3 regions of the Pseudomonas sp. StFLB209 genome follow, and region 3 is predicted to be linked to each of the others. Evidence: predicted binding sites of a transcription regulator. Region 3 holds the regulator's gene; each other region holds the start of a gene.

Region 1 (7,712 bases), 1.1 Mb from region 3:
ATCCCAGCAAAGGCTCCTTCGTCGATTACGCGCGCATGGCCTATGGCAACGCCGCCGGCTACGCCACGGGCTGGCTGTACTGGTACTTCTGGGTCATTGTCGTCGGCTTCGAAGCCGTAGTCGGAGGGCAGATCATCAATGAGTGGCTGCCGGGCTTTCCTGTGTGGGCCATCGCCTTGGGGTTGATGGTTATCATGACCCTGCTCAACCTGATGTCAGTGCATTCCTTCGGTGAGGCAGAATACTGGTTCGCTGGGGTCAAGGTCGCTGCCATCGTTGCCTTTCTGGTGGTCACCGGCGCTTACATCAGCGGTGGCTGGCCTGACTCCCAGGCAAGTTTCAACCATCTCACAGACCACGGCGGCCTGTTCCCGAACGGCATTGCTTCGCTGTTTTCCGGCGTGGTGGTAGTGATTTTCTCGATGACCGGGGTCGAGGTGGCGACCATCGCAGCGGCTGAGTCTGAACACCCGGCGCAGAATATACGCCGTGCAGTCAACACTGTAATGGCCCGGATTCTGGTGTTCTTTGCGCTTTCAACCCTGTTCATCGTCGTGGCCCAACCGTGGACCGACATCGTGCCGGGCAAGTCGCCGTTCGTGACTACTCTGGAACACATCGGTATTCCCGGTGCAGCGCTGGTGCTCAAGGTGGTGATCCTGATCGCCGTACTGTCGGTGCTCAATGCCGGGCTGTACACCTCCTCACGCTTGCTATTCGTGCTGGCCAGTAATGGCGAGGCTCCGGCCAGTATCGCCAGCGTGAGTAAACGCGGTGTACCAGCACGGGGCGTCATCACTTCAACGCTGGTGGGTTACGGCTGTGTGGTGATTGCAGCAATCTGGCCAGACACCGTATTCCAGTTCCTGCTCAACTCTTCCGGCGCGGTGTTTCTGTTCGTTTACCTGATGATTTGCCTGTCGCAAATCAAACTGCGCCCGCGCTGGGTTGCCGCAGGCAGCCTCAAATTCCGCATGTGGGGCCACCCTTGGCTGCCATTGCTAGTGACCGCCGCCATTATCGCCGTGCTGGTCAGCATGGCGCTTGACGCCACCAGCCGGGCCAGCCTGCTGCAATGTCTGGTGGCAATCGCCGTGATCCTTCTGTCGTATGCCGTGCTGGGCCGGGTGCGTGCCCGTCAGGCGGCCGCTGCATCTTCCCCGACCCAACCTGTATAGAGATAACCATGGACCTGACCCAATTGCCCAATCGGCCGCTCTGGTACGAGCCAACCCCGGCTCGTGAGCGGCTGGAGCACGCCATCAACGCCGACGTGGTGATTGTCGGCGCCGGCTACACCGGCCTGTGGACGGCCTACTACCTGCTCAAAAGCGCACCGACATTACGTGTGGTGCTGTTGGAGCGCAAAACCGTCGGCTTCGGCGCTTCGGGGCGCAATGGCGGCTGGGCTTCGGCGATCTTCCCGATCTCGCTGCACCATCTGGCGCAGATGTCCAGCCATGCAGCAGCACTGGCCTTACAGATGGCAATGAATGACACGGTCGATGAAATCGGCCGGGTGCTGGCTGCAGAAGGAATCGAGGCTGATTACAGCAAACAGGGTTTTCTGTCCGTGGCACGCAGCCCGGCGCAGTGGGCCAGGGCCAATAGCGCGGTGCAGGCTTCAAAAGAGTTCGGCCTGCCCGAACAATGGCACGCCCTGAATACCGCCAAAGCCCGTGCGCTACTGGACGTCGAAAACGTACAAGGCGGCCTGTTCACCGAGCATTGCGCACTGATCCATCCCGGCAAGCTGGTGCGCGGCCTGGCCAGTCTGGTCGAACGCATGGGGGCGAAGATTTATGAGCACAGCGAAGTCCTGCAGATCCATCCCGGCCGGGTACAAACGATCGCAGGCGAGGTCAAGGCCGAGACCGTGGTACGGGCAACCGAGGCGTTCAGCGCCCAACAGCCGGGCCTGCAACGTTCGGTGATCCCGCTGTATTCGCTGGTACTGGCCACCGAGCCGCTGCCGCTCGGCTTGCGTCAGCAACTGGGTCTGGATGTGCGCCGGGCCTTCAATGACATGCGCCACCTGCGTGTGTATGGCCAGGTCACCGCCGAGGGGCGCCTGGTTTTCGGCGGGCGCGGCGCGCCTTATCAATGGGGCTCGAAAATGCCCGAGAGCGCCGATCTGGTAGACAGTACCCACCAGAAGATTCATGCCGCGTTGCTGGAGTTCTTCCCGGCCCTGGTCGATGCACGAATCACTCACCGCTGGGGCGGCGCTTTGGGCGTGGCCCGTGACTGGTGTCCAACCGTCAGCCTTGACCCTCAAACCCGTATGGCCTGGGCCGGCAACTATGTCGGTGATGGCGTGGCCACCAGCAACCTGGCTGGTCGCCTGCTGCGCAACCTGATCCTCGGCGAGGACCATGAACTTAACCGCCTGCCCCTTGTTAACCATCGCTCGCCGGCCTGGGAGCCTGAGCCCTTGCGCTGGTTGGGCATCAACAGCGGCCTGGCCGCCGCCAACTTCAGTGACCTCGAAGAGCGCTGGACCCGTAAACCCTCGCGTACCGCCATGCTGCTGGAACGGCTGACGGGCGCTCATTGAAAAAGGAACGCACCATGCCTGTTTTTACCATTCTCAAGGCCGCCGAACTGTCTACCGCCGCGCTGGAACCCAAAGGACAACGGGGCGGCGCTGACCGGGGCGATCCGCAGATCGCCATACAGACCCTGGCGCCACTGGCCACCGGCAACCTCGGCATCTGGGAGTGCCGGCCCGGTGGCTGGCCGGTGATTGATCGTCCCGATACCGAATTCACATACATCCTGGCCGGCCGCGCCACGCTGACCGACGACGCCAGCGGTGAAGTCAAGGAGGTCGGCGCCGGAGACCTGATCATCCTGCCGCCAGGCTGGACCGGCCGCTGGGATGTTATCGAAACAGTCAGGAAGGTCTATGCCATTTACTGAAACCTTCCAGCAGGCCGGTGCTGATCCCGGCCTGCAAGGCAATCCACAGCTGCGCACTGCCATGGGTGGTCGTAGCTGAGAAACCGCTGAGCTGTTCGATCCGTTTGATCCGGTAGACCAGTGTCTGGCGATGAATGCCCAGCTCAAAGGCGCTGGCTTTCCAGTTGCCATCGTTGCCAAGAAATGCGGCCAGGGTCTTGAGCAGTTCACCGTCCTGGCTGCGGTCATGCTCGATCAACGCCCCCAGGTAATGCCCCAGCAAGGCGCGGGCTTCGGCGAGGGATTTGGGCGCCATGCCGGTGACACGCTGCGCCTCACCATAGCGCTGCATGCTCTGGCCTGACTCACGTGCCTGAGCCAGTGCCAGACGTGCCTGGCGAAGGCTTTCAGTGACTCCGGCCGCGACACTGGCCGGCCCGCTGATGCCTATCCGGGTACCCGCACCCAGATTTGCCAGGCATTGCTCGAACAGTGCCGGTGAATCATTGGCCAGCATCAGCAATAGCCCCTCGTCAGCCAGCAGTAAGGGCGCCGGCTGATGCAAACCAGGCGCATGATGCAGTGTCTCTGTATGCCAGACCCCCTGCTGCCCCGGCTCCAGTGCGATACACACCAGCGTCCCGCTCAGGCCACGGCGTTCCAGCATTGGCCGGGCTGCTGACAGTTCGATCTGGCCAGTGATCAAATTGCGCAACAGAGTGGCGCCAGCTTCGCGCTGTTCGTCACGCGCAATCGCCAGACGCTCCAGTTCGATACTCAGCAGGCCGACCAGTGAGCGCACCAGCAAAGGGTCACCCCAGACCTTTTTGCCATGAGCAATGATGACCAGATTGGCCGACACAATGCCTGGAATGGCGACCCGCTCCAGCAACCTTGAGACTGCCACTTGCCGCGATGCGACGATGGGGACCCCGCTGGCCGCATCCTCGACCAGCAGATCAAGACCCAGGCTATCGGCCAGCAGCGTCAGGCGGCCCTCGAAATCCGGTTTCTTGCGCAGCACCTGGGCATAAGTCTGAAACAAGCGCTCACTGGTGCTCAGGCGCTCACGCTGGGTATGCAGCACGCTCTCGATAATCAACTGAGACAGCTTGACGAAGGCCAGTTCGAAGCTGGCCGAGAGCAGCGCAAAACCCAGCTGCTCGGCACATTCGAGCAACTCTGGGGTGAGCGCCGGAGAATCCGCACGCGGGGCCACCAGTAACGCACAGGCCTGGCTGTCGGCCAGTTGCTCCAGCCAGCGCACCTGTTGCCCGGCATCTGTGGGCAGGCCGATGCCGGTGGTCATCACCAGATTGCCAGCGGCCACCCATTTCCAGGGATCGCACAGATCGACCGTATGTGCCCAGGTGATCGTGCGGTCTACGCCCGCGAAGCCGGCCAGTGCGCTGATGCCAAGGGATTCGTTCAATAGCAGATCGCGGACCGTCAGCATGCGTGGCTCCAGCAGGGTAAGTCGCGCACTATAACAAGATCACGGCCGCGGCTTCACAGTCGCCATCATGGCAATCTGTCGCTTGCGGCTTGACCTGGACCGGGGCTGAGACAAATACTGTATGTAAATACAGTGTCCGGGGTTTCCACCACCATGCCCTCAGTTGTCTCACTTGAAAGTCTCTTCGACAGCCGTCGTATCTGGCGCGGGCAGGCCAGCGACAGTGCGGCGTCGGCTTGTCCATCGACCGGCCATGCGGCGCTGGACAACCTGTTGCCCGGCGGCGGCTGGCCGGTCGCGGCGTTGAGTGAACTGCTGGTGGCGGCCCAGGGCATCGGTGAGTTGCGCCTGCTCTGGCCCACCCTCGCCCGGCTGACTCAACGCGCTGAACGGGTGGTGCTGGTTGGCCCGCCACATTTGCCTTACCCCCGCGCCTGGGCGGCGGCCGGTATCGAGCTGGGTTACCTGAGCCTGGTGCAGGCCCAGGGGCGTGACGCGCTGTGGGCTGCCGAGCAAAGCCTGCGCTCGGGCAGTTGTGGTGCGGTTGTGTGCTGGTTGCGTCAGGCCGACGACCGCTCATTGCGGCGCTTGCAGGTGGCGGCAGAAACCGGACAGACCCTGGCGTTTGCCTATCGGCCACTGGAAGAGGCCATCAATCCCTCCCCGGCGGCCTTGCGCCTGGCGGTAGAGGCTGCGCCTGATCAACTGCGGGTGCTCAAGTGCCGTGGGGGTATCGCGCCACCCAAGCCGATCCCGTTGAGTGCTCTAGCATTGGCCTGGCAGTAAGCGGTCATGCTCTGGGCCTGCATTCTGTTCCCGCAACTGGCCATGGACGGCGTGCTACGCCAGCGTGCCGATAGCGATCAGCCGCTGGTGCTGCTCAGTGGGCCTGCGCAGCGCCGGGTGCTGCAAGCGGTCAACCCGGCAGCGCGGGCTCTGGGCTTGCGAGCGGGCCAGTCACTGACCGCCGCGCAAAGCCTGGCCAGCGGCTTTGCCATGGCCGATTACGATGTTTCACAGATTGAAGCTTCGCAGCAATTTCTGGCGGCCTGGGCCTATGGTTTCAGTGCGCAGGTCAGCCTGCATTATCCGCGTTGCCTGCTGCTGGAAGTGCAGTCGAGCCTGGGTCTGTTCGGCCCCTGGCCAAAACTGCAAGCGCGCCTGCGTGAAGAGTTGGCTGCGTTGGGTTTTGTCCATCGCATAAGTGCCGCGCCCAACCCGGCCGCCGCCCGGGTACTGGCCAATGGCCGAGACGGTCTGGCGGTTTGGGACGCACAACGGCTGGCGCAGACCCTCGACCTGCTGCCCATAGAGCGCGTCGGCCTGCCCATTGATGCCGTCAATACCCTCGCGCGCATGGGGTTGCGCCAGCTTCGTCAGGTGCTGGCCTTGCCGCGTGACGGCCTGGCCCGCCGTTTTGCCCCCGAGGTGCTGCAGCAACTCGACCGGCTAAGCGGTCGGCGCGCCCTGGCCTTGACCTTCTATAGCCCCCCGGATGTGTTCGATGCGCGCATCGAGTTGAATTTCGAGGTCGACTCCCATCAGGCCTTGCTGTTCCCGTTACGCCGCCTGACCGGTGACCTGGCGGCCTATCTTGCCGGTCGCGACTGTGGCGTGCAGCGCTTCGTACTGCATCTTGAGCATCGCAGCCACCCGGCTACACAGGTGCCGGTCGGTTTGCTCAGTGCCGAACGCGACGCAGGCATGCTCTTCGAGCTGACCCGTGGCCGGCTGGAGCAGCAACGGCTACCCGCCGCGGTGCTGGCGGTGCGTTTGCTGGCCGAACAATTGCCGACATTTGCCCCGCAACATCAGCCGCTGTTCAACGAGCGGCCCCAGCAGTTGCAAGCCTGGGAGCCCTTGCGCGAGCGGCTACGGGCGCGGCTTGGCGACGGCTCGGTACGGGAGCTGCACCCGCGCGCCGATCATCGTCCCGAGCATGCCTGGTCTGTCGAACCGGGCGCCCTGCCCTCAGCCATTGATGCGCCGCGTCCTGGCTGGCTGCTTAGCGAACCCTCAACCCTGAACGATGACAGCGTGCAGATCCTGGCCGGCCCTGAACGTATCGAGTCCGGCTGGTGGGACGGCGGCGATGTGCGCCGCGACTATTACGTGGTGCAAACCCGCGATGGCCAGCGTGGCTGGGCTTTTCGTGACGCAGGCTGTGAGGGGCCGCTGCAACTGCACGGCTGGTTTTCATGAGCCGCTATGCCGAGCTGCACTGCCTGTCCAACTTCAGCTTTCAGCGTGGCGCTTCCAGTGCCAAAGAGCTGTTCGAGCGGGCTGCCCAGCTTGGTTACCAGGCCCTGGCCATCACCGATGAGTGTTCACTGGCCGGTATTGTGCGTGCCTGGCAGGCGGCCAAAGCCAGTGGCGTGCAGTTGATCACCGGCATCGAAGTGCAACTCAGCGAAGGCATCAAACTTGTGCTGCTGGCCCGTGACCTGACCGGTTACCAGAACATCTGCAAGCTGGTCACGCTGGCCCGGCGGCGTAGCCGCAAGGGCTGCTATGCACTGGGCCAGGCCGATTTTGCCGCGACCACTGAGGGCATCATTACGCTGTGGGTGCCAGGCCCGCGGGCCTGTGAGGCACACGGACGATGGGTCGCGTCGATGTTTCCTGACGCTTGCTGGATCAGTGTGCAACTGCACCACGGCGCAGATGATGCGCGGCAACTGGCCGACCTGCAGCAGTTGGGGGCGCGACTGCAACTGCCGCTGGTGGCCAGCGGCGATGTGCATATGCATGCCCGCGGCCGACGGGCGCTGCAAGACACCCTGACTGCCATCGGCCAGCACTGTACGGTCAGCGAGGCCGGCTATCGGCTGTTCCCGAATGGCGAACGCCACCTGCGGGCAGTACCGGTGCTGCAGAGTCTTTACCCTCAGGCATTATTGGACGAGTCGGTCAAAATCGCCGCGCAGTGCACTTTTCAGCTCGATGAGCTGCGTTACGAATATCCCCATGAAGTGGTGCCGCAGGGCAAGACCGCTGCCAGTTGGTTACGCGAGCTGACCTGGAACGGCTGTCAATGGCGTTGGCCAGCCGGCGTACCTGAACCGATCAGTCAACAGATCGACAAAGAACTCGAGCTGATCATCGAACTGCAATACGAGAGTTACTTTCTCACGGTGCACGACATTGTTCACTTTGCCCGTGGCCAGAACATTCTCTGCCAGGGGCGTGGCTCGGCGGCCAACTCGGCGGTCTGTTACGCCTTGGGCATCACCGAACTGGACCCCACGCGCATGGAGATGCTGTTCGAGCGGTTCATCTCCCGCGAGCGCAATGAACCGCCGGATATCGACGTGGATTTCGAGCACGAACGCCGCGAAGAGGTGATCCAGTACGT
Region 2 (7,712 bases), 3.1 Mb from region 3:
AGACAATCGGAATGTCCTTGGCCGCCTCTTCGATACGCTGCTTTTCTTCGGCGCTGAAACCCGTGGTGCCGATGACCATGGCCTTGCCAGCCTTGCGGCAAAACGCCAGGTTCTTCAGGGTTACCGATGGGTGAGTGAAGTCGATCAGCACATCAAACTCTTCCGCCACACGAGCCAGGTCGCCCGACAGCGGCACACCAATGCGCCCCTGCCCAGCCAGCTCGCCGGCATCAGCACCAACCAGCGTGCTGTCAGGACGATCAACTGCTGCGGTAAGCCCGGCACCCTGCGCCTGACCAACCGCCTCGATAAGAATCTTGCCCATGCGCCCAGCGGCACCGGTAATAGCTATACGTCGCATATTCTGCTCCTGCCAGCCCTCGGGAAAGCGACGCTCTCACGAGGGCTTCTGGTTGGTGGCCTTACAAGTCGCCAAAGAACCGCTTCACACCTTCGAACCAGCCACTGGCCTTGGGCGAATGTGATTCGTCGCTTTGCAGCGACTCGCGGAACTCTTCCAGCAATTCACGCTGGCGCTTGCTGAGGTTGACCGGCGTCTCGACGGCGACCCGACACATCAGGTCACCCGGACCACCGCCACGCACTGGAGCCACACCCTTGCCACGCAGACGGAACTGCTTGCCGGTCTGGGTGCCCTCAGGAATCTTCAGCTTGACCCGCCCTTCAAGAGTCGGCACTTCAAGCTCGCCGCCCAAGGCTGCATCAGTGAAGCTGATTGGCACTTCGCAGAACAGATGCTTGCCATCGCGCTGGAAAATCGGGTGCTCGCGAACATTGATGACAACGTACAGATCGCCATTCGGACCACCTTGCGGCCCCGCCTCACCTTCGCCAGACAGGCGAATGCGATCGCCGGTATCGACCCCCGAAGGCACTTTGACCGACAAGGTCTTGTACTCTTCGACCCGGCCTTCGCCATTGCAGGAATCGCACGGATCAGAAATGATCTTGCCCTGGCCATGGCAGCGCGGGCAGGTCTGCTGCACCGAGAAGAAGCCTTGCTGCATGCGCACCTGACCAATGCCGCCACAGGTCGGACACGTGACAGGCGAGGAGCCTTTCTTGGCACCGCTGCCGTCGCACGGCTTGCAATTGACCAGCGTCGGCACACGAATATTCACGGTTGTACCGCGAACCGCTTCTTCCAGATTCAGCTCAAGGGTGTAGCGCAGGTCGCTGCCGCGCTGTGGACCGCCACGCGCGCCACCACGACCGCCACCACCGAAGAAGTCGCTGAACACATCACCGAAAATATCCGAGAAGTTCGCGCCACCGGCACCAAAGCCGCCACCGCCGCCACCCATGCTCGGGTCGACACCGGCGTGGCCGTACTGGTCGTAGGCCGCACGCTTGCTGGTATCGGACAGCACTTCGTAGGCCTCGTTGGCCTCTTTGAAAAGCTCTTCCGATGCTTTGTCATCAGGGTTACGGTCAGGGTGATGCTTCATCGCCAGGCGGCGATAAGCTTTTTTCAGCTCGGCCTCGCTGGCGCCGCGCTCGACCCCCAATACTTCGTAATAATCACGCTTCGCCATAATTCTTCCGCACTCTTGAGGACGCCCGGCCAAACCCTCCTGAGCCTGGCCAGACTCGTTGAGCCCAATACAGGCCCGGACCCAACTCACGTCAATTCAACGATCCTGGTCTTCGTTCAACGGCCGCAAAGGGCCGCGAAAAGCGGCAGAACAAGCCGCACTGCAGGAGCACCGCGGCCTTGCCACAGGACTTGCGCAGCACAGCGCACAAGCCATAAAAAAATCGTCTATCCCAGACACGCCAACGCGGGAGCAAGCTCCCGCGCGGCGACATCCTACCAGCGACCGCGATACAGCGGTCAACCGGGTTGCAAGTGAGCCTGCGCTTACTTGTGGTCTTTGACTTCTTCGAACTCGGCGTCGACAACGTCATCAGCCTTGGCCGCGCCTTCAGCCGGCTTGGCAGCGGCTTCCGGAGCTTCAGCCTGTTCGGCATACATCTTCTGCGCGATTGGCGCAGAGACCTTGGACAGCTCTTCAACCTTGGCATCGATGACCGACTTGTCGTCGCCCTTCACTGCCACTTCCAGCGCAGCGACAGCCGCTTCTACCGCAGTTTTCTCTTCAGCAGTGACCTTGTCACCGGCGTCGGCAATCATTTTGCGGGTCGAATGCACCAGCGCATCACCCTGGTTACGGGCCGAGGCCAGCTCTTCGAACTTGCGGTCTTCCTCGGCATTAGCCTCGGCATCACGCACCATCTGCTGGATTTCTTCCTCGGACAGACCGGAGTTGGCCTTGATCACGATCGACTGCTGCTTGCCGGTAGCCTTGTCTTTCGCGCCGACGTGCAGGATGCCGTTGGCGTCGATGTCGAAGGTCACCTCGATTTGCGGAACGCCACGTGGCGCCGGCGGAATCTCGGCCAGGTCGAACTTGCCCAGCGATTTGTTCTGGGTCGCCTGCTTGCGCTCACCTTGCAGCACGTGAATGGTCACGGCGTTCTGGTTGTCGTCAGCGGTAGAGAACACTTGCGACTTCTTGGTCGGGATGGTGGTGTTCTTCTCGATCAGCGCAGTCATCACGCCACCCATGGTTTCGATACCCAGGGTCAGCGGGCTGACGTCCAGCAGCAGCACGTCTTTGACGTCACCGGCCAGAACCGCGCCCTGAATGGCGGCGCCCATGGCAACAGCTTCGTCCGGGTTGACGTCCTTGCGAGCTTCCTTGCCGAAGAACTCGGCAACCAGCTTCTGCACCAGCGGCATACGGGTCTGGCCACCGACCAGAATCACGTCGTTGATCGCACCGATGTCGATACCGGCATCTTTCAGAGCAGTACGGCAAGGCTCGATGGTGCGCTGCACCAGGTCTTCAACCAGCGACTCCAGCTTGGAACGCGAGATTTTCACGTTCAAGTGCTTTGGACCGGTGGCGTCTGCAGTGATGTACGGCAGGTTGACGTCGGTCTGGGTGCTGGAAGACAGCTCGATCTTGGCTTTTTCAGCGGCTTCTTTCAGGCGCTGCATGGCCAGCGGATCACCTTTGAGGTTGATGCCGCTTTCTTTCTTGAATTCGTCGACGAGGTAGTCGATCAGACGGATATCGAAGTCCTCACCACCGAGGAACGTGTCACCGTTGGTGGCCAATACTTCGAACTGGTGCTCGCCGTCGACTTCAGCGATCTCGATGACCGATACGTCGAAGGTACCACCACCGAGGTCATAAACGATCACCGTGTGGTCGCCTTTGGCCTTGTCCATACCGTATGCCAGCGCGGCTGCGGTCGGTTCGTTGATGATCCGCTTGACGTCAAGACCCGCAATACGGCCGGCGTCCTTGGTCGCCTGACGCTGGCTGTCGTTGAAGTAGGCCGGAACGGTGATCACCGCCTCAGTCACGGTCTCGCCGAGGTAGTCTTCGGCGGTTTTCTTCATCTTCTTGAGAATTTCAGCCGAGATCTGTGGCGGAGCCATTTTCTGGCCATTGACTTCAACCCACGCGTCGCCGTTGTCAGCCTTGGTGATCTTGTAAGGGACCATCTGGATGTCTTTCTGTACGACACCCTCGTCGAAACGACGGCCGATCAGACGCTTTACTGCGTACAGCGTGTTGTGCGGGTTGGTGACCGCCTGACGCTTGGCCGACTGACCGACCAGGATTTCGCCATCGTTGGCGTAGGCGATGATCGAAGGGGTAGTACGCGCACCTTCGGCGTTTTCAATGACCTTGACGTTGCCGCCTTCCAGAATCGAGACGCAGGAGTTGGTGGTCCCCAGGTCGATACCGATAATTTTGCCCATCTTGACTCTCCCGAAACTTTTGATTGGTTGCCGCAACCGGGTTCACAGATTGCGGTAGCACTTAAACGCTTGACCTTTAAATGGGGGCTGCCCGGACGATTTCAAGCCTGCTCGTTAATTGAGGGCGTGGCCGGCGAAGGCGCCTTGCTGACCACGACCATGGCCGGGCGCAGCAGGCGGCCATTGAGCTGATAGCCCTTCTGGAAGACCTTGAGTACGGTGTTGGGCTCGACGTTGGCGTTCTCTTCCATTGCCATCGCCTGGTGCTGTTCAGCATTGAACGGCTGGCCATGCGGATCAACGGCTTCCAGCTGATAGCGCTTGAGCGTGTCCTGAAACATCTTGAGGGTCAGTTCGATGCCTTCACGCATCGGACGGATGCTCTGGTCGTCCGGGTTGGACAGCTCCAGGCCACGCTCAAGGCTATCGATGATCGGCAACAGGTCGGCGGAGAATTTTTCCAGCGCAAACTTGTGCGCCTTTTCAACGTCCTGCTCGGCACGGCGGCGGACATTCTGCAGATCCGCAACGGCTCGCAGGGACTGGTCCTGCGCGGTGGCGAGTTGCTCTTCGAGCACTTGCACGCGGGTCGCCAGATCATCCCCGGCTTCAGCCTGTGCGGCCTGCCCCTGAGCGTGCGTATCCAGATTCTGTTCGTCAGCCATACTTCTCTCCTCTCCAAAACGTCCGCGATCCCAACTCGCGCTTCTGCCCCTTATATGGGAGCGGAATTTCCAGCTTCAAGGGGAGCACACCACGAAGTGCAGGGTAAAAAGCAAAAACCGCCAGCCCGCCAATCCACCTTGCGCATCAGGCAATTGCAGGCCTGTCCGACGACCAGTCATTACGAATTGGAGACGGGCATTGTCAGGCCGAAACAAAACACTGTATAAATAACCAGAAGAATCGTTCTGGAGCCGCTGCATGCTGGTTCATCTTTCGGTACACAACTACGCCATCGTCGAACACCTCGATCTGGAGCTTGATCGCGGCATGAGCGTCATCACGGGTGAAACCGGCGCCGGCAAGTCGATCATGCTCGACGCCCTGGGCCTCACCCTCGGTGACCGCGCCGACAGCGGCGTGGTTCGCCCTGGCGCCGACAAGGCCGATATTTTGGCCACGTTCGACCTGAGCAAGATCCCTGAGGCGCAGACCTGGCTCAAGGAGCGAGACCTGGAGGGCGAGGCACTGTGCATTCTGCGCCGGGTCATCACTGCTGAAGGTCGTTCACGCGCCTACATCAACGGCACGCCATGCCCACAGGGCGACTTGAAAGCCTTGGGCGAGCTGTTGATCGACATCCACAGCCAGCATGAACACCAGTCGCTGCTCAAAAGCGATACTCACCGGCGCCTGCTCGACGAATATGCGGGCGCAACCGATCTGGCCCGCCAGGTACAACTGGCCTCGCAGCGCTGGCGCCAGACACGCGCCGAGCTGGAGCGCCTGTCCAGTTCAGGTGATGAACAACGCGCGCGCCACCAGTTGCTCAGCTATCAACTCGAAGAGCTGGAGAATCTCAGCCTTGGTGAAAACGAGCTCGAGCAGCTCGAGCAGGATCAAAAGACCCTGACCAACGCCGAGAGCCTGCTGAGCATCTGCCGTCAGGTTATCGAACAATGCAGCGAAAGTGACTCGGGCAACGTCCTGCACGCCCTGACCAACAGCCTCAATCGCCTGTCCAGCGTGAGCGGCAATTCGACACCACTCAATGAGGCCACCGACCTGCTGTCCAGCGCCCAGATCCAGGTTGAAGAGGCCGTGGGCGAACTCAATCGTTTTCTCGACCACTTCGATGCCGATCCGGGCCGCCTTCAACAGATCGAAGAGCGCCTGGACGCCATCTACAGCCTGGCACGCAAACATCGTATCCAGCCCCATGAAGTCGCTACCCTGCATCAGAAGCTGCTCGATGAGATTGAAACGCTCAACGCCAGCGACGAGTCGATCGAGCGGCTGCAGAACGAGCTGACGGCCTACGCCCGGCATTATCAGGAAAAAGCCCGGCAACTGAGCGACCTGCGGCGCCACTCGTCGAGCGAACTGGCCCATGCAGTGGAACAGGAGATCCACCGCCTGGGCATGCCCGGCGGCCGCTTCAACATCGAGCTCAAGGCCAATACCGGGGCTGACCTGCTGCCTTACGGCCTTGAACAGGTCGAACTGCTGGTCAGCGCCAACCCGGGTCAGCCACTCAAGCCTTTATCAAAAGTCGCTTCCGGCGGTGAACTGTCACGGATCAGCCTGGCCATTCAGGTCATCACCGCTCAGACCTCGCGGATTCCTACCCTGGTATTCGATGAAGTCGACGTGGGCATTGGTGGCCCGACGGCAGAAATTGTTGGTCAATTGCTGCGCCGCCTGGGCGAGCGCGGCCAGGTCATCACCGTCACCCACCTGCCCCAGGTGGCAGCGCAGGGCCATCAGCACCTGTTCGTGCACAAGGCCCGTGACAGCAATGCGACGCGCACTGCGGTATCAAAGCTCGGCAAGCACGAGCGCATCGAAGAGGTGGCGCGGATGCTGGGCGGTATTGACCTGACCAAGGAGTCATTGGCCCATGCGAAGAAAATGATACTCAGCCAGAAAAACTGAACGCCCCAAAAAACCAAAAGGCCCCTTGCCGAACGAATCGGCAAGGGGCCTTTTTTGCTGTACGAAGAAAGGTTTAGGCTTTCTTGCGCACGTAGAGCACCAGATTGTGATCGACCAGATCAAAGCCGTGACGCTCAACGATGGCCTTTTGCAAGGCTTCGATTTCTTCGTCGAAGAATTCGATGACCTCACCGGAGTCCACATTGACCATATGGTCGTGGTGGCCGCCGTCTGCCAGTTCGAAGACCGCATGACCGCCGTCGAAGTTGTGGCGCACCACCAGACCTGCCGCTTCGAATTGGGTCAGAACACGGTAAACCGTGGCCAGACCGACATCTTCACTGGCGTCCATCAGAGCCTTGTAGACATCCTCGGCACTCATGTGGCGCTGCTCGGCAGAATCGAGCATTTGAAGGATCTTGACCCGCGGAAGGGTCACCTTGAGTCCTGCTTTACGTAGTTCGCTATTTTCAACCATGGTCAGCTTTCTCGCAGACGCTGCTTCGCAGCTTCTCTTAATGCAGGTATGATCGGGGTTTGTTGACCCAGCCAAGATAGTGGAAGTCGCCCACCGATGCAAAACACCAAGCTCTTGCTAACCAGTTTCACACTTGTGGGACTGCTCGCACTCGCCGGTTGCTCGTTCCCCGGGGTTTATAAAATCGACATCCAGCAGGGAAATGTCGTCACGCAGGATATGATAGACCAGTTGCGCCCCGGAATGACCCGGCGGCAAGTACGGTTTATCATGGGCAACCCGTTGCTGGTCGATACATTCCACACCGATCGCTGGGATTATCTGTATAGCCTGCAACCCGGCGGCGGTGAACGCCAACAGGAACGCATCAGCCTGATTTTCAACGGCAATGACCAACTGGTCAGCCTGTCTGGCGACTTCATGCCGGGTGTCAGCCGTGACGAGGCCATCCTTGGCCAAGGCAGTGACACCAGCGTGACGCCGGTGCAGAGCCAGCCGCAGACGCCACCTGAACAGCCCGCGCGCCCAGGCTCGATGCTTGACCAGATTCAGAAAGAGGTCGACAGCGTCGAGACAACGCCAGTCCCTGAACAGGAACCGCTGGAAGCACCAGCGCGTTAAGCAAAAATGCCCGGCTAGCCGGGCATTTTTTTATCCAGATATTTTCTCGGCCCTGAACTGAAGTCAGGCCCGCCCCTTCTTCGGTCGCGCTTTTTCAGCCTTGGCAGCACGCAGCCGCCGCACTTCCTTCGGATCAGCCAATAGCGGTCGATAGATCTCGATACGCTCACCCGACTCCATGACGCGATAGTCAGGATCGCTGATCAGTTTGCCAAA
Region 3 (7,712 bases):
CGCCGGCGACCAGCACGCCGACCACATCACATGCACGACATGGCCGCTCTTGTGCAGGTAGCGATTTTCAAAGTGTAACTGGGGATTGCCGGCCATGATGTCGGCGGCGGCCTCAAGGGTCCGCGCCCGATCATCGGGATGCACCAGATCAAGCATCTGGGCACCGATCAGTTCCTGAGGGTGATAGCCGAAAATCCGCTCGAATGCCGCGCTGACGTAGACATAGCGTCCCTCTGTGTCCACTACGCAAATCGCATCCATGAGCCTGTCGACGAATCCCTCCAGTGCCTGGTTGGCGATATTTACCATAGGGAAATACCCGCAGATGTGGGACGGTCATACCCGCGACGCATTTGCTGCCCAGACTGACAGCCGATATTGTTCTGTTTCAGTCCAATAGTGCCCAACTAAAAGGCTTTTTGCCATCAGCCGCCTGCGAGGGTGACGGACGGCGAGTTACCGATAAGGAATCGCGTGCATGAGTTCATTTGCTTCGCTGACCAGATTACTGACGGTTACCACCCTGACCGGTGCCATGCTGCTGTCAGCAACCGCCATGGCTTCTGGATCCCCTGGCAAAGCGCTGAGCGAAAAGGCCGGCCTGCCCTGGCCGGCAGTGATTGCCCATCGCGGCGCCTCATTTGATGCCCCCGAAGAAACCCTGCCGGCCTTCATCCTGGCCCGCGAGCTGGGTGCCGACTACCTGGAACTGGACCTGCAACGCAGCAAGGACGGGGTCCTGCTTGCCCTGCACGACGACAGCCTGGTGCGTACCACCAACATCGCCGAGGTGTTCCCGGCCCGTGCCCAGGAGCCGGTGAGCAGCTTTACCCTGGCTGAACTCAAGCAACTGGATGCCGGCTCGTGGTTCAACAAGGCCTACCCGGCGCGGGCGCGGGACAGTTATGCGGGCCTGAAGATCCTGACTCTGGATGAGGTGATCGACATCGCCGAAGGTGGCGCCAACAAGCCCGGCCTGTACATCGAAACCAAACAGCCGCAGCAATTTCCCGGCATCGAAGCCGACCTCAAGCAAGCGCTGGAGAAACGCGGCTGGCTGCGTGAGCGCCCTGCGGCTGCGCCCGGTCAGGTCAACGTCGCGCAGTTGCCCGGCCGGGTCGTGCTGCAAACCTTCGACAAAACCAGCCTGCAACTGCTGCACAAGGAAATGCCTCAGGTGCCCAAGGTCTTGCTGCTATGGATAGGCCAGGGTGCCATCGCGCCAAAATCCAGCGTGGCGTTCAAAGACTCGGGGTTCAAGGACAAAGCGGCCTGGTACGCCAGCCAGGAAGTCAAATCAGAAGCCGAGTTTGCCGCCTGGATCGACTGGGCAAAGGCCAATGGTGCAATCGGCACCGGCCCTGCGAGCCGGCTGGCCGACGGCGGTGAGCAGAGCTACATGGATCTAGTCAAACCGTGGATGAACACCATGACCCACGCCAAGGGGCTGATCATTCATCCTTATACCGTGGACAATGCTGTGGACTTCAACGCTATCAGCGCTGCCGGCGTCGATGGCTTTTTCACCAATCGCCCGGCGCAACTGCTGGAGTTCTACGCACGCCCGGCCAAAGAGACGGTCGATAGCCTACTCAAACGCAACGGCTATTGAGTTACTGTCCCGCAGGCCGGGTAGTCTGCCTGCCGCAATCGGCAGGTGGACACTGGCTTGCCCAACCATCACACAGCTTTTTTTAACCCAGCGACTTTTCATGGCAAGCCTGGTGTAAGCTCGCAGGTCGTCGCCAACCGAACGAGAGGCTTATGCAGTCCCCCTTCAGACGCTCGACCCTTGCCACGCTGTGCGGATTCGCCTTGCAAGACCAGGCAATCACTCTGTTGCCCACGGCCGCCGACTATCGTCGTTGCCTGCTGGAGAAAATCGCCTCGGCTACCCGGCGCATCTATATCATCGCCCTGTATCTGCAACAGGATGAAGCCGGTCAGGAAATCCTCGATGCCCTGTATGCGGCCAAGGTCGCCCGCCCCGGTCTTGAAGTGCGGGTCCTGGTCGACTGGTTCCGTGCCCAGCGCGGGCTGATCGGTGCCGGTCGACAGCCGGGTAACAGCACCTGGTATCAGGCGCAGCATCTGGAATACGACGTCGAAGTTCCGGTCTATGGTGTACCGGTGCAGACCCGCGAGCTGTTCGGCGTGCTGCACCTCAAGGGCAGCGTCATCGATGACGAGGTGCTCTACACCGGCGCCAGCATCAATAACGTCTATCTGCACAAGCTGGACAAGTACCGGCTGGACCGCTACCACCTGATCCACAACGCGCCATTGGCAGACAGTTTTGTCATGCTGGTACAGCAGGAGATCATCGGCTCGCCGGCAGTGCACCGCCTGGACCTGCCGCAACCGCCCAGCTCAAAGAGCCTGCGCGGTGAGATCCGCGCCTTGCGCAGCCAGCTCAAACGCGCCAGCTACAACACCGATGCAGGCAGCCTGGAAAATGGCGAAATGCGCGTCATCCCGCTATTGGGTGTCGGCCCGCGCAACCGCCTGAACCGCACCATCTGCGATCTGATCGCCAGCAGCCAGAGCCAGCTGACCATCTGCACGCCGTACTTCAATCTGCCGGTCGCTGTGACCCGTGAAATCAACCGCGCACTCAAGCGTGGCGTGGTGGTCGACATCATCGTCGGCGACAAGACCGCCAACGACTTCTTCATTGCACCTGAAGAGCCGTTCAAGGTGATCTCTGCCCTGCCCTATCTTTACGAAATCAGCCTGCGCCGTTTTGCCCGCAAGCACCAGACGGCAATCGCCCGGGGGCGGCTGAATCTGCACCTGTGGAAGCATGGCGACAACACCTACCACCTCAAGGGCATGTGGGTCGATCAACGTTATACCCTGCTGACCGGCAACAACCTCAACCCACGTGCGTTCAATCTGGATCTTGAAAACGGCCTGCTGATCGATGACCCCAAGGGGCAATGGCTCGACCCGCGCGCAGCCGAGCTGGCCAGCCTGATGCAACATACCCGGCGGGTCGACAATTTCGAGCAATTGCAGACCCTGGCCGAGTATCCCGAAGGCGTGCACAAGTTCCTGCGCCGGGTCAGCCGGGTGAAGATCGAGCGGTTGCTGTACCGGATTCTCTAAAGAACCCGGTACGACTTGCCCGACGCACTCTGCAAGAGCGGCTTTAGCCGCGAAAAACGGTGCCGGGCATCGCGGCTGAAGCCGCTCCTACAGCAGCCCTGCGCTACGCAGCGCCTGTAGCGCTTGCAGCCAGCGTGGCTGGCTGCGGTAGTCGGTGCTGGCATGGCTCTGGCCACGCATGCGCGCCAGCCGGGGCGAGGGCTTGACCTTGAGGCGCTGCGCGGCGCTCAGGGCAAGTTCAGCGCTGGCGCGATCGTTGCACACCAGCCCCATGTCACAACCGGCGCTCAGCGCCGCTTCGATCCGGCTGGCAGCGTCGCCCACCACATGGGCGCCAGCCATCGACAGGTCATCACTGAAAATCACCCCATCGAAGCCCAGCTCACCGCGCAGAATATCTTGCAGCCAGCGCCGGGAAAAGCCCGCCGGCTGGTTGTCGACCTGCGGATAAATCACATGGGCGGGCATCACCGCGGCCAATTTCTGGCTCAGGCGGGCAAAAGGCACCAGGTCCTGGGCACGGATACTGTCCAGGCTGCGTTCATCGTTGGGGATCGCGACGTGCGAGTCCGCCTCAGCCCAGCCATGCCCCGGAAAATGCTTGCCGGTCGCCGCCATACCGGCTTCATTCATACCCCGGATGAAGGCACCTGCCAGTTGCGCGGCACGTTCCGGATCACCTTCGAACGAGCGGGTGCCGACCACCGCACTGCGCTCATGATCCAGGTCAAGAACGGGGGCGAAGCTCAGGTCCAGGCCCACCGCCAGCACCTCGGTCGCCATCAGCCAGCCGCAATGGGCTGCCAGCGCCTCGGCATCCGGACAGGCAGAAATGGCGCGCATGGCCGGCAGACGCACGAACCCTTGACGCAGACGCTGAACGCGTCCGCCTTCCTGATCCACCGCCAGCAGCAGGTCCGGACGCACAGCGCGAATCGACGCACTCAGTTCACGAACCTGGCGTGGATGCTCGATATTGCGGGCAAAAACAATCAGGCCACCGATTTGCGGTTGGCGCAGTAGATGACGGTCTTCAGCAGTCAGCCAGGTACCGGCGACATCGACCATCAAGGAGCCTTGCAGGCCAGAACTCATAGAAAACACCATTACCTTGGATCAAGCCGGCATGGTGCTTGATCCTGCAGCCCGGTGCAACGCAGCCGTACTCAGGCCTTGACCGCGGCGGTGTTGGTTACCGCAGCGACCTTGCTGCGCGGCCTGAGCTGGGCGGCGATCATCTGCGGATCAGTGACGCCGGTTTGCGCACGCATGCCGGCCGCCAGAAACGGCACCATCAGGCGCATGACCTGCTCGATCGAGGTATTGATGCCGAAGTCATTCTCGGAAATGGCCCGCAGCGCCTTGATGCCCGACATGCTGAATGCCGCAGCACCGAGCATGAAGTGAACGCGCCAGAACAGCTCGATCGGTGGAATGCATGGCGCGGCCTCATTGACCAGCACCATATACCGGCGAAACACCTTGCCGTACATGTCTTCAAGGTAACGCCGCAGATGCCCCTGGCTCTGGCTGAACGCCAGGCCAAGCAGGCGCATGAAGATCGACAGGTCGTTACCGCTGCGCGGCTGCACCGCCATGGCCTGCTCGACCAGGATACCCAGCAGTTCCTCAAGGTCAGGCTTGTGCTCCGGCTGGGCCTGACGGCGCTCCAGCTCACGCTCAAGGCTCGCGCAGAACGGCCCGAGAAAGCGCGAGAACACTGCCTGGATCAAGGCTTTTTTGGAGCCGAAATGATAATTGACCGCTGCGAGGTTGACCGACGCCTTGCTGGTGATCAGGCGCAAGGACGTCTCGGCGAAGCCCTTCTCGGCGAACAACTGTTCGGCAGCATCAAGAATACGTTCTACGGTTTCCGACTGGGCCATGGCTCTCTGCCTGACAAAACAATCGTTTGAAACATACGTTTCAGGCAGGCGGTTTGTCAAGCGGGCGGTTCATTTTGTGGCTGAACAGTCACGCATTCAAGCCACGCCGACGAGCGATCCATCCAGCCATGCGCCTGGCCGTTCGGCACAAAGATTCAAAAGCATGATTGCCAAGCCGCCTTCACTGTATATAATCCCAGTCACTGTACAAAAAGACAGAGCGCACGACATGATCAAACTGACGCCCCGCCAGGCCGAAATCCTGGACTTCATCAAACGTTGCCTCGAAGACAACGGCTACCCGCCAACCCGGGCGGAGATAGCCCAGAAGCTCGGCTTCAAATCACCGAATGCCGCTGAAGAACACCTCAAGGCCCTGGCCCGCAAAGGCGCCATCGAGATGACGCCGGGCGCCTCGCGAGGCATCCGCATCCCAGGTTTCGAAGCCCGCCAGGCCGACGACAGCAGCCTGCCCATCATCGGCAGGGTTGCCGCCGGCGCACCGATCCTCGCCCAGCAGCACATCGAGGAGTCATGCAACATCAACCCGACCTTCTTTCATCCAAGCGCCGACTACCTGTTGCGCGTCCACGGCATGAGCATGAAGGACGTCGGCATCCTCGACGGCGACCTGCTGGCAGTACACACCACTCGCGAAGCACGCAACGGGCAGATCGTGGTAGCCCGGATCGGTGACGAAGTCACAGTCAAGCGCTTCAAACGCGAAGGCAACAAGGTCTGGCTGATTGCTGAAAACCCTGAGTTCGCGCCTATCGAGGTCGATCTCAAGGAGCAGGAACTGGTCATCGAAGGCTTGAGCGTCGGCGTGCTGCGCCGCTAAGGGAGAACACCATGCAGTTTCATCCGGCCCCTCACACCCAATTACCACTGTTCGAAGCATTCCTGGCCCAGCCCATCGCCCCTTCCCTGCAGGAGCTGCCCCAGGCATTCCGGGAGACGGCACCGCAGGTGTTCAGCGAAGTGTCATTGCGTGGAGCGGCCGGAAGCTGCCTGAGCCTGCTGGCGCCAATTCTTAGAGATTTGAGTGAGGAGCAGGATCCACGCTGGCTCAGCCTGATCGCTCCGCCTGCCAGCCTGACCCAGGCATGGCTACGTGAGGCGGGCCTGAACCGGGAGAGAATCCTGATTCTGCAGCCCCGCGGCACACAAACCGCTCTGGCACTTGCTCGCGAGGCATTACGGCTGGGGCGCAGTCACACAGTGGTGAGCTGGCTCAATCCCCTCAGCGCAGCTGCACGGCAACAGCTGACGGCTGCGGCCCGTATCGGTGAAGCGCAAAGCCTGAATATCCGATTGGGCTGATCGCCCGACGGGCCTCAATGCAGAACCCGGGGTCCGTCTTCTTCTTTTTCCAGCACACCTTCGGCCAGACGGCCGGCCATCTGCACGCCGACGCTCAACATGGCTTTGGCGACTTCAACGTGCTGACCTTGCAGAAACACCTTGGCGTCCTCCGAAAAGTTCAGAGTGACCAGCGAGCCCTCATCCTCGGCACGACGCAGCTCGATACGGCCGTCAGGAAGCTCGACAATTTCAAGAAAAGAGGTAGGCATCAGTACAAATACTCCGCGAAAGGCGGGCAGTGTAACAGCCTGCACTGATGCGTACATCAAGCTTGTATCAGAACTCGTTCATCCCCTGGCGAAAACGCACCGCCAGTGACTTGATCGATTGCCGCCAGCTTTCCAGCTCGTCACGGGTCAAGCCCTGCTCCGGCTCTGGCTCATCATCCAGATTCACTGCCTGGATGATCGGCTGGGTGACATCGCCCTTGGGCTTGACCGGCGCACGTGGCGGCTCGAACAACGCTGCATAGGCCACCAACAATTGACCCAGCCAGGTATGCCGGTTCTGCGCCAGCTCGATCAACTCGCCCAGCTCAGGGATGGCAACGCTTTCCAGCACCTCAGGCGCCAGCAACAGTTCGGCGCGTGGTGCCCCGGCTTGCGGCAGGCGGTAGTAACCGGCGATCTCGTGACACAGGCCCAGCAAAGCGCCGTACAGATGAAACAACACAGTTTCACGGCCAGCCTGGATCTGCGCCTGGGCATTCATGGCCTGGCCTTGCTCAGCCTTGCCCAGGGTTTCCAGAGCCAGGCCGGCGAAGAAAATCTTCTGGTTGGTGCGGGTGTAAAGTTCTTGGGCCATGTCAAAACCTCCCTTGCAGCGTTGGCGAAAAACCGATCAAAGCAAAAACCCCCTTGCCTGGCTGGCAAGGGGATTTCGATCAACGCTTGTCTTCGACCTTCCAGGCGTTGCCATCGTGGAACGCGCGCCAGCCAGTCGGCTTGCCGTCCACTTCGGTCTGGACATACTGCTCCTTGGTCTTGCGGCTGTAGCGCACAACCGCCGGGCGGCCATCAGGGTCCTTGACCGGCGCATCACACAGGAAATGATACTTCGGATCGATTTCCTGTTTATGCGGCACCAGTTCCAGCACCAATGGCGCACGGGTTTCGCGATTTTTCGGGAACTGGCTGGCAGCCAGGAACAGACCTGAAGCACCGTCGCGCAAGATGTAGGTGTCGTCGACCTTCTCGCACTTGAGCTCCGGCATCTTCACCGGGTCCATCTTCGGCGGCGCCGCCTCGCCGCTCTTGAGCAGCTTGCGGGTGTTCTTGCACTCGGCGTTGGTGCAACCGAAAAACTTGCCGAAGCGACCGGTCTTGAGCTGCATTTCACTGCCGCACTTGTCGC

What was found. The regulator LexA, encoded in region 3, represses DNA repair genes until DNA is damaged. The targets are predictions, from matches to a motif close to CTGTNTNNNNANACAG.
Region 1: a site for LexA is predicted at 4,475-4,490, ahead of imuA (translesion DNA synthesis-associated protein ImuA). Genes of this name have one in related genera too.
Region 2: a site for LexA is predicted at 4,685-4,700, ahead of recN (DNA repair protein RecN). Genes of this name have one in related genera too.

Annotation. Positions count from the first base shown of each region.
Region 1 covers NZ_AP014637.1:5,048,454-5,056,165, forward strand. Annotated here, with positions in the region: gene PSCI_RS22675 (amino acid permease) at 1-1,178, shown strand, start outside; gene PSCI_RS22680 (NAD(P)/FAD-dependent oxidoreductase) at 1,187-2,557, shown strand; gene PSCI_RS22685 (cupin domain-containing protein) at 2,572-2,922, shown strand; gene PSCI_RS22690 (PucR family transcriptional regulator) at 2,897-4,357, opposite strand; gene imuA (translesion DNA synthesis-associated protein ImuA) at 4,511-5,143, shown strand; gene PSCI_RS22700 (Y-family DNA polymerase) at 5,150-6,559, shown strand; gene PSCI_RS22705 (error-prone DNA polymerase) at 6,556-7,712, shown strand, end outside.
Region 2 covers NZ_AP014637.1:3,099,610-3,107,321, reverse strand. Annotated here, with positions in the region: gene dapB (4-hydroxy-tetrahydrodipicolinate reductase) at 1-361, opposite strand, end outside; gene dnaJ (molecular chaperone DnaJ) at 423-1,556, opposite strand; gene dnaK (molecular chaperone DnaK) at 1,883-3,799, opposite strand; gene grpE (nucleotide exchange factor GrpE) at 3,901-4,464, opposite strand; gene recN (DNA repair protein RecN) at 4,724-6,397, shown strand; gene fur (ferric iron uptake transcriptional regulator) at 6,471-6,875, opposite strand; gene PSCI_RS13800 (outer membrane protein assembly factor BamE) at 6,972-7,496, shown strand; gene PSCI_RS13795 (RnfH family protein) at 7,560-7,712, opposite strand, start outside.
Region 3 covers NZ_AP014637.1:6,184,600-6,192,311, forward strand. Annotated here, with positions in the region: gene PSCI_RS27455 (GGDEF domain-containing protein) at 1-309, opposite strand, end outside; gene PSCI_RS27460 (glycerophosphodiester phosphodiesterase) at 479-1,612, shown strand; gene pssA (CDP-diacylglycerol--serine O-phosphatidyltransferase) at 1,765-3,108, shown strand; gene nagZ (beta-N-acetylhexosaminidase) at 3,196-4,191, opposite strand; gene PSCI_RS27475 (TetR/AcrR family transcriptional regulator) at 4,275-4,994, opposite strand; gene lexA (transcriptional repressor LexA) at 5,224-5,835, shown strand; gene sulA (SOS-induced cell division inhibitor SulA) at 5,847-6,317, shown strand; gene PSCI_RS27490 (hypothetical protein) at 6,332-6,568, opposite strand; gene PSCI_RS27495 (DUF6586 family protein) at 6,636-7,163, opposite strand; gene topA (type I DNA topoisomerase) at 7,243-7,712, opposite strand, start outside.